Regions from separate parts of the Akkermansia sp. NBRC 115031 genome, predicted to be linked through region 4. Evidence: riboswitches for the same ligand, from Rfam matches in the RefSeq annotation. Region 4 holds a riboswitch; each other region holds the start of a gene.
The links. A riboswitch is a leader RNA that binds a small molecule or an ion and turns the genes downstream of it on or off. The one in region 4 is predicted to bind cobalamin.

Region 1 (2,187 bases), on a different contig from region 4:
AATCCACATATGGCGTGGGGTATTCAAAGTAGGAATCCAGGCGGCGGTAGGTAAAGCCCACCTTCACCTTGTCATTGACGTCATAGCCCAGGCGCACGGCTTCCTGCCACTGGCGGAAGTCGTTCATGCCTTTCCGGTTGTCATAAATGGCCGGATAAATGGTGGGATCGTTTTCCGTGGATTCAAACCCCACGCCCACAAAGTAGGAAAGCTTCTTGATCTTGCCTGAGGAAGTCGCGTAGCTGTTGAAGGAATGGAAAGAACCGGCTTCCGCAAAAATCCTGGTCACGGGATCGCCTTCCCCTTCCGGGGTGTCCATGGCGACAACGCCGCCAATGGCGCCGGAACCGAAGACGGCGCCCTGGGCGCCCTTCACCACTTCCACATTGCCCACCGTAAAGAGATTGGTGATCCCCAGCAGCTTGTTGCCGGACATGTTGACATCACTGATGCGCATGCCGTCAACCATGGTCAGGGTGTAGGTTTCCTTGTTCATCCCGCGGATGACGGTGTTGCTCACGGAACCGCGCTGCCAGGTGCCGCCGCCGTCCAGCGTGAAGACGCCGGGAGTCTGGGAAAGGGCTCCTGTCAGGGTTTCAATGCCCGCCTTCTGGAATTCTTCCGGATTGATGATGGAAACGGATACCCCGGACCGGTTGTACGGCACGCCCGTAAAGTGGGACGCCATGGTCAATTCCGGCATGACCTGCATGGTTTCCGAACTGGCGGAGGGCTTGGAGTCTTCTTTTTTAGCGGACTCGGCAAGAGAGGACTGGCCTGCGAATGCGGCAAGGCCAACGGCAATAGCGCCCATCTGAAGGGCTTTCTTCGTATAAAGCATGGTTGTGGTGCCTTACGTTCGGTAACTCGCCGAACAGTTGGACAACCCCACAGGCTGGTCTTCTGGCTTGCGAGACAGGCTCGCTTACAGTGGCGGTACCGCTCCGGATTCACACCGGTATTCCCCAATCTATTTCCTGCCCGGCTACGGGCGTCCCTGAGGTCTGTAACCCTTCCCATAAGGGTTCATGAGACGGATGAAATACCAAAGAGACCGGTATGACAAGCCAAAAAAATTTTTCTTTGAACATTCCGCCGCTTTGCGGACGCTTCCTCTTTTCAGCCGCCGCACGCCATCCCGTTTTTCCAACCGGAGTTCTCCATTTTTGTCTTGTCACCCCCGGCGCGTACAGGACATGATGCGCCCATGACGCGCCTTTCACCCTCCTTCCCGCAGCGGGGAAGGATTTCCGTTTTCAGAGGAGTTCCCAACTTCCGGAAAAACCGTTTCTTCAAGGCGTTTCCTTCCTTTTCCCGGCACGCGCGGACGTCCGGACTTCCGGTCTCTACTACTACGGTATGAACAGTTTTTCACACGGAGGAGATTTAAAATCCCTGGCGGCGGACGCCGGACGGCCCGAACGGGAGATTCTGGATTTCAGCGTCAACCTGAGGCCGGAGGGAATGCCGGAGTTCATTGCCTCCGCGCTGTGGAAGGCCATGGATGCAGCCGTTCCCTACCCCTCCCCGGACATGGCGGAGCTGCGGGAACTGGCAGCGGTTCATTACGGGCTGCCTTCCGGTTGCTTCACCTTCGGCAACGGAGCCAACGAACTGATTCACGCCCTCCCGCGCGCGCTGGAACTGAAACAGGCCGTTATTCCGGAACCCGCTTTTTCCGAATACAGGCTGGCCTGCCTGCGCCATGGCACAGACGTTCTTTCCATCCGGACGGAGGAACGGAATTCCTTTATTCCGTCACCCCTCCTGACGGCGGAACAGGCCGCAGGCGGAAGCGCCGTTTTCCTGGCGAATCCCTGTAATCCGTCCGGCGGCCTGCTGGACGTTCCGGCCCTGCGCCAGGCCGTGCGGGACCGCCCCGGAGTCATCTGGATTATTGACGAATCTTTCATTGACTATGCGGACGGAACGGAATCGCTTCTCCGTGACGCGGCCCTTCTGCCCAACCTGGTTGTCCTGCGTTCCCTGACCAAATTTTACGGCATCGCCGGTGTCCGGTGCGGCTTTTCCGTCTGCGCCGCTCCGCTGGCGGAACGGCTGAGGCAGTCCCTGCCCGCGTGGAACGTGAACGCCTTTGCGGCGGCGGCGGCGCGGGCCGTCCTGGAACAGCCCCCTTCATGGGCGGACGGGGAACGCGCCCTGAACCGGGAACGCCGGGAAGACCTG
Region 2 (2,187 bases), on a different contig from region 4:
AATGCCGATGGCGGAAAAGTCCTCGCTTTCATCATTGGAGCCGGAGGCTGCGGTGATTTGACCGTCCAGCCGGGTAATGTTCACCTGCCCGTAGTTGGACTGGATGCCTCTGGCTCCGTAGCCGCCGGCCGTCGCCGCGGAAATGCTGCCGGTGGAGGAAAAGGTGCCGATGTTGACGTCCTTGTAGCGCGGGCCCTGGTAGTCCATGGTATTTCCGTAGGCATACAGTCCCCTCGCATAGTTTCCTGTTCCCAGGTCCACGGAGATTTTGCCGGCCATCGTTCCAATGTCCAGGCGCCCCTGATAGGCGTAAATGCCATTGGAGGAGAAATTGGCCGTGATGGAGATGAGGGCGTCTTCCGTGATCGTTCCGATGGAGAGTATTTTCCCGTAGCTCCGGATGCCGGTGGCATTCGTTCTGGCTGCGGAGATGTTGAATGTTCCTGCCAGGGTGCCGATGTCCACATTGACTCCGGAGGAGGTGTCAATGCCGAAGGCGTTGTTTGCCGTGGAGGAGACGTTGAATACGGCATCCCCGGCAATCGCGCCAATGCTGAGGGTGCCTGATTTTCCCCAGATTCCGCGCACGTTGCTGGAGCCTGTCACGTTGAATGTGGCGGAGACCGTTCCCAGGGCCGCATCTGAGGCGGTTCTGGCTACAGTGGCGTCATAAGCGCCGGCCAGGTCTTCCCTGGCAGTATCCTGGGCATGGACCGTTCCCAGCATGCCGAGGCAGGCCAGGGTCATAGCCACAGCCTGCATCCGGTGCCTGGCGTGGCACGGTGTTTTTTCAGGAGTGTTGAACATTCCGGACTTCAAGGAGGCCGGACCATCATAGTCTGCTCCGTTCAAGCGGAGCGTGTTGGATGAATGCATGTGTATGGTCTGAATGCCGGAATACTCGCCGGCGGTTCATAAAATACTTCGGGGCTGGCGATCTGGCTCATTGCAGGTTTTTAAGCCGTGCAATATACAGTGGCGGTACCGCTCCGGATTCACACCGGATTCCCCATCTATTTCCTGCCCGTACCACGGGCTTCCCGGAAGCGCCTCCGGTTGGTGAGGGAGGCATGGCATGCCTAACATATCCTCCGGACCCTGTCAATTGGAACTTTTTCTTGCGTTTGGCTCCCTGTTTCGTATTGCCATGAAGGACGGCCGTGCTATCATGGCGCCCCGGATGTTCGTTATTGTATTTGGCATATGTATGAAGCGTTAACGAACTCTCCTTCACATGCGCCGGGCATCGTCCGGGGAAGGAAACTGACGGAGAAGTGCCGTGACCCGTGGGTAGATATTATCCGTGTGCTGGCCATGTTGCTTATCATGATCCAGCATACTCCCGCTTCTCATGGCTTCACTGTGTATGCAACACGTGCGGGCGTATTTTTCTTTTTCATGGCGGCGGGTTACTTCCTGGCCCGGAAGTATGGGGGCAGCCCGGCCCCGGTGCCCTGGCTTAACTGGAGAAAAGCGTTTCTGATTCTGTGTGCCTATTTATTTTGGATTTTCGTTTCCATGGCCTTGTTCGGGTTTCCCGCGGACATTGTAAAATGGATGACCGGTCTGGGAATAGGGCGCCCTCCTTTGGGAACTGTTTTATGGTTTTTGCGGGATTTAATGGTGTTTGTGCTGGTTTCAGGAGCGTTATTCCGGATGCCGCGGGCCTGTCTGCTCATTCTGTCCATGGCCTCCCTGGTGCTTTTCAGTACGAGCAATTCCCTTTACTTGTCCTTCGAATACATGGACAAGGTTTTCTGCGTTATCCATCCCAGGGGGGTGGAGCATTTGCCCTTGGCATGTTTTTGTGCCGTTATTCCCTTGAAGAGTTGAAGAATGCAGTCGGTAAAGCGTGGCTGTACGTGCTGATGGTGTTTCCCGTTATTTTTAATGGGAAATGTACAGCACCGTTCAGGAGTCTGCGTTATCCTTGTGCATGGGCGTGCTGTGGCTGACATCCTGCGCCTTCTTGATGATGCGGTATTTTCCGGGAATCTCCTCTTTCTGCGCCCGTTTGGCTCCCTCCGTCTTTTTTGTATATGCCGCGCATGCCCTGGTTTATGAGTGCATGCTCAGGCTCGGTTTTCCAAGGGGAAGCTTCTGGATATGGGGAATGGCCGTACCCCTTGTTTTTCTGGCTCTGAGCGGACTGTACTTTTTACTGGCGCGGATGTGTCCGGCAGTGTT
Region 3 (2,187 bases), on a different contig from region 4:
CCTTAAGTCCCTGGCGCAGGCCGTGGACAAATTCGCGGAGTCCGACAATGAAGCCACGCAGACCGTTGCGGGCAATCTGAAAAAGAGCCTTTCTTCCCTGGCTGTGCCAGAGGCTCCGGAAGATAAATAAGCCTTTCAGCCGAACGGCATTTCATCCGGAACAAACAGGCGTTTACGGACGCCTGTTTCTTTTTTCTCCGGAAGCTTTTTTCTTCTTTCCGGATAAGACATCCGGAGCGGAGAGAACGGAACAGGTTGCCCGGACAAAGGAGGAGAGAGCCCGGTCATCATCCAGTTCCGTCATCAGGAAATGCGGCCTGGCGCCGGGATAGGGACTGCCCTGCTCCTGCTGCGGAAGCAGCTTCAGGCCCGGCTCCGTGATTTTGACAAATAATTGGTTGTCACATACCAGGCCGAAATATTTCCGGTCACAGTACAGGCCGTATTCCCCAAACATTTTTTTGAAGGAAATCTCCCCGGCATGCCGGAGCTGGAAACAGATATATTCTACAACATCCGGGGAAGAAGCCATGCTCCATGCTCTCATACCTGCCCCGCCTTCTGCAAGCAGCAAACTCCGGCCTGCGGCCCACCGGATTGGAAAGCCCCGGCACGGTACGGAATGGGCCGCTTCCTCCCTCTCTTTTCCGCCGGGATTTCTGCACCCCGGAATGCCCCGTCTTCCACCGCTTCCGCATCCGGAACCCTGCATTTTTTCCAAAAGCAGGCGCAGGAACGGCCAAAAGGCGGTTTTTACCCGTCCACGCACATTTTTTCCCAGTCTCCGGAAATTCGGCGGCGTTCTAATAAACATTGACAGTGACGGCTAAAAACGCCATTAAACACGCCGAAGCAACGGGGAATTCCGTGAGAACCGGAAACAGTCGCGCTGCGGTATCGGGTTACAAACCCTCAAGGAACGCTTTTCCGCCAGCGTTCCGGTCAGCCAGTCCTCCCATTCCGGAGGGTGAAGGCGAGGGGGAGGTTGGAGACCCGGAGTCCGAATATCCTTGCTTCGGTTCACCATACCTCATCAACGCATGATTGAAGCATCCTCTTACGTGCCGGGGGCATTCCTGCCCCTTTCCTCCGTTTTTCTTGCAGGACTCACCCTGTTTTCCCTGCCCGTGCTTTCCGCCGCCCCATGCAGGGAGGAAGCGTCCCCCGCCCCGGCGGAACAGGCGGCGCCGTCACGGCAGGAAGGGCTTCTTCTCGTGGCCTTCGGGACCAGCCACCAGGACGCTACCGTCTCCTACAAGGAGCTGGAGAAGGACATGCTGGCCCATTATGCCCCGGACCGCCTGAAGTGGAGCTACACTTCAAGCATTATCCGCAAGAAGCTTGCCGGACGCGGAACCCCCGTTCCCTCCGTGGAGGAAAATCTGGAACAGATGGCCCGCAAAGGCATACGCACATTGCGCGTCCAGTCCCTTCACATCGCCCCCGGCGAGGAGTTTTCCCGGATGGAGAGGCAGATCGTCAGTTTCCTGGCGCGCCATCCGGACAGCTTTGACCACGTGTTCATCGGCCGCCCCCTGCTGGAAAGCGAACGGGACAGGAACGAGGCCATCACGGCCCTTCTGGAGCATTTCCCCGCGGAACGGAAGAAGGATGAAGCCATCCTGCTCATGGGGCACGGCCAGCAGGAAGGACGCTGCGACATGGTGCTTTCCGACTTCGCCCGCGAGCTGAACGACCGAGACAGCCTGGCGTTTTTCGCCACCGTGGAAGGAACGCGGGGGGTGGCCCCCATTCTGGAACAGCTTAAAAAGTCCGGCGCCAAGACCGTCTGGCTGGCCCCCTTCATGCTGGTGGCCGGAGACCACGCCAAGAACGACCTGGGCGGGGATGAGGAGGATTCCTGGGCTTCCATGCTCAGGAAGGAGGGCTTCACCGTCAAGACCCACCTGCGTGGGCTGGGGGAAAACCCGGGCATCCGCGCCGTTTTTTCCCGCCATGCCCGGACCACGGAGGACGACCTCATGACCCCCAAACAAGCGCATTGACATGGCCAGCCCTGGAAAGTTCTACGGGGTGGGCATCGGCCCCGGAAATCCGGAATACCTCACGCTCAAGGCCGTCAACGTCTTCCGCTCCGTGGACGTGGTGTTTACGGTGACCGGACCCAACAGCGATTTCAGCATTTCCGAAGCGGTGGTGCGTTCCGTGGGCGGCGTGAAGGCAGAG
Region 4 (2,187 bases):
AGCCGCCGGAATGGTGAAGTAACGGGAATCACGGAAAAACAGCCCTTCCTTCCGGTCAAAAAGATAGTCGCAGGTGAGCTTGTATTCCCTGTCCATGAATTCCAGATACCGGCGGTCTCCGGTATAGGCCGCCAGCTTCACGAACACGGGAGGGGACATGAACAGGGCGTCCGACCAGCTCCAGCGGTCCTGGCAGCCGGGAGTCCCGAACTGGAGGGAAGCGGAGGAGGGCCGGTTCATCACCCCGTCCAGCACGGCGCGTATTTTCTCCGCCGCAGCGGTATTTCCGTCTTCCATCGCCATCTCCATCCAGGCGTGGCCCACGGCGTGATCGTCCGCATGGTAATGCCGTTTCAGGGTTCTCCATTCCTGTTCCCCTCCTGTTTTCCTCAGCAGCGGCAATCCCGGCCCTTCCGGGACGGCCAGGCCATACTGCACCAGGCCGGAATAAAAGGCGCCGTAGGTCCAGTGCAGCGGCGAGCGTTTTCTGGGATGCTCCGCCTGCCATTTCGCCACCAGGCGGAGATTATCCCGGATGGTCTTTTCATTCCAGTCCGCGGGAGCGCCGGAAGCGGGGCTCCCCGCAGAAAGCGCGGGAAGAACCAGCAGCAGGAAAGATTTACGCCATCCGTTTTTTGAAAAGGAAAAGAAATTCATTTGACTGGTACGGAAAAAGCCGCGCTGAAATTTCTCCGTGAGGAATGAATCTTCCCTTTTCGGCCTGTCCCGTTTTCCCCCGGTCCCCGGAAAGGGGAGGCAAGGGCACATATGGTGCCATGACGGAAGGGAATGCCGCGTTATCAACCATTCCCTGCAGCATATATACAACATATTGTATCATTATAAATATTTAATACATTATTTATACATTTTCCTTGCGGGGGCTCTCTTTCTGTGGTTCATTGCGTTTCAGCGCAGGTAACGGAAGACGGTGAAAATCCGTCGCGGACGCGCCGCTGTAACCGGTAGACGATGGACCGGACACTGACTGCCAGCAGTCGGGAAGTCCCCATCACATGTCGCACCGGAAGCCAGAAGACGACCTGATGCCCCCGTATCCCATCCCGCGGACAGGATGAACATACGCACAGGTCCTCATCGTGCCCCTTGTTAAAAATGCACGCATGCGGCGGCCCCTGCCTATGATTTTTCCAGGCTTTTGCCCAGGCTCGCGGATGAGCGGTCATCATCCCTTCCAAGCGAGACACCCACCATGGCAACAAGCATCATCAAGCGTTCCGGAAAAAAGGAACAATACCAGGGCTACAAAATTGAGGAAGCCGTCAAGAACGCGTTCCACAGCTCCGGCACCGCCTACAACCGTTCCATTTACGAAGAAGTGGAAGCCAAGCTGAGCCATCAGGACTGCGCGCATGTGGAAGAAATCCAGGACATGATAGAACGCGCCCTGTTCCGCTGCGGATACTTTGACACGGCCAAGACCTTCATCACCTACCGCTTCCTGCACAAAATGCAGCGCGAACAGCTCGGGGGCCTCTATTCCGGCAACACGTACGTGGACTGCAAGCAGACGGTGGAGGAATACATCGGCCAGAGCGACTGGCGCATCGCCGCCAACTCCAACACCACGTATTCCAACGCCGGCCTCATCAATAACACGGCGGGAAAGGTGATTGCCAACTACTGGCTGGACCAGGTTTATTCCGCACGGGAGGGGGCCGCCCACCGGGAAGGGGACTACCACATTCATGACCTGGACTGCCTGACCGGGTACTGCGCCGGGTGGAGCCTCCGCAACCTGCTCAACGAAGGATTCAACGGCGTGCGCAGCCGCGTGAACAGCAGGCCGCCGCGCCACTTCCGGGAAGCACTGGGCCAGATGGCCAACTTTCTGGGCATTCTGCAAAGCGAATGGGCCGGAGCCCAGGCCTTCAGCTCCTTTGACACCTTCCTGGCGCCTTACGCCTTCAAGGACCAGGCGGATTTCACGCGCATCAAGAAGGACATCCGCAGCTTCGTCTACAACCTGAACGTGCCCTCCCGCTGGGGGCAGTCCCCCTTCACCAACGTCACGATCGACTGGACCGTGCCGCGGGACCTGCGGGACCAGGCCCCCTTCAGCGGCGGGGAGCACCTCTTTGAAGGGGTGGAGGACCCGGGCCTGCTCTCCCTGGCGCGGGAACGCGGCGTGAACAAGCTGACAGAGCTGACCTACAAGCATTTCCA

Region 1: linked by a shared signal. The riboswitch ahead of QSJ36_RS00870 (TonB-dependent receptor) and the one ahead of QSJ36_RS10020 (ribonucleoside triphosphate reductase) in region 4 are both predicted to bind cobalamin.
Region 2: linked by a shared signal. The riboswitch ahead of QSJ36_RS00830 (autotransporter outer membrane beta-barrel domain-containing protein) and the one ahead of QSJ36_RS10020 (ribonucleoside triphosphate reductase) in region 4 are both predicted to bind cobalamin.
Region 3: linked by a shared signal. The riboswitch ahead of QSJ36_RS12665 (sirohydrochlorin cobaltochelatase) and the one ahead of QSJ36_RS10020 (ribonucleoside triphosphate reductase) in region 4 are both predicted to bind cobalamin.

What each region holds. Positions count from the first base shown of each region.
Region 1 covers NZ_BSQU01000001.1:223,210-225,396, reverse strand. Annotated here, with positions in the region: gene QSJ36_RS00870 (TonB-dependent receptor) at 1-841, opposite strand, end outside; cobalamin riboswitch at 876-1,023, opposite strand; gene QSJ36_RS00865 (cobyric acid synthase) at 1,360-2,187, shown strand, end outside.
Region 2 covers NZ_BSQU01000001.1:215,075-217,261, forward strand. Annotated here, with positions in the region: gene QSJ36_RS00830 (autotransporter outer membrane beta-barrel domain-containing protein) at 1-876, opposite strand, end outside; cobalamin riboswitch at 911-1,049, opposite strand; gene QSJ36_RS00835 (acyltransferase family protein) at 1,204-1,833, shown strand.
Region 3 covers NZ_BSQU01000012.1:26,923-29,109, reverse strand. Annotated here, with positions in the region: gene QSJ36_RS12675 (TlpA disulfide reductase family protein) at 1-130, shown strand, start outside; gene QSJ36_RS12670 (TfoX/Sxy family protein) at 173-532, opposite strand; cobalamin riboswitch at 826-1,031, shown strand; gene QSJ36_RS12665 (sirohydrochlorin cobaltochelatase) at 1,041-2,006, shown strand; gene cobI (precorrin-2 C(20)-methyltransferase) at 2,008-2,187, shown strand, end outside.
Region 4 covers NZ_BSQU01000007.1:35,388-37,574, reverse strand. Annotated here, with positions in the region: gene QSJ36_RS10025 (glycoside hydrolase family 88 protein) at 1-657, opposite strand, end outside; cobalamin riboswitch at 862-1,063, shown strand; gene QSJ36_RS10020 (ribonucleoside triphosphate reductase) at 1,214-2,187, shown strand, end outside.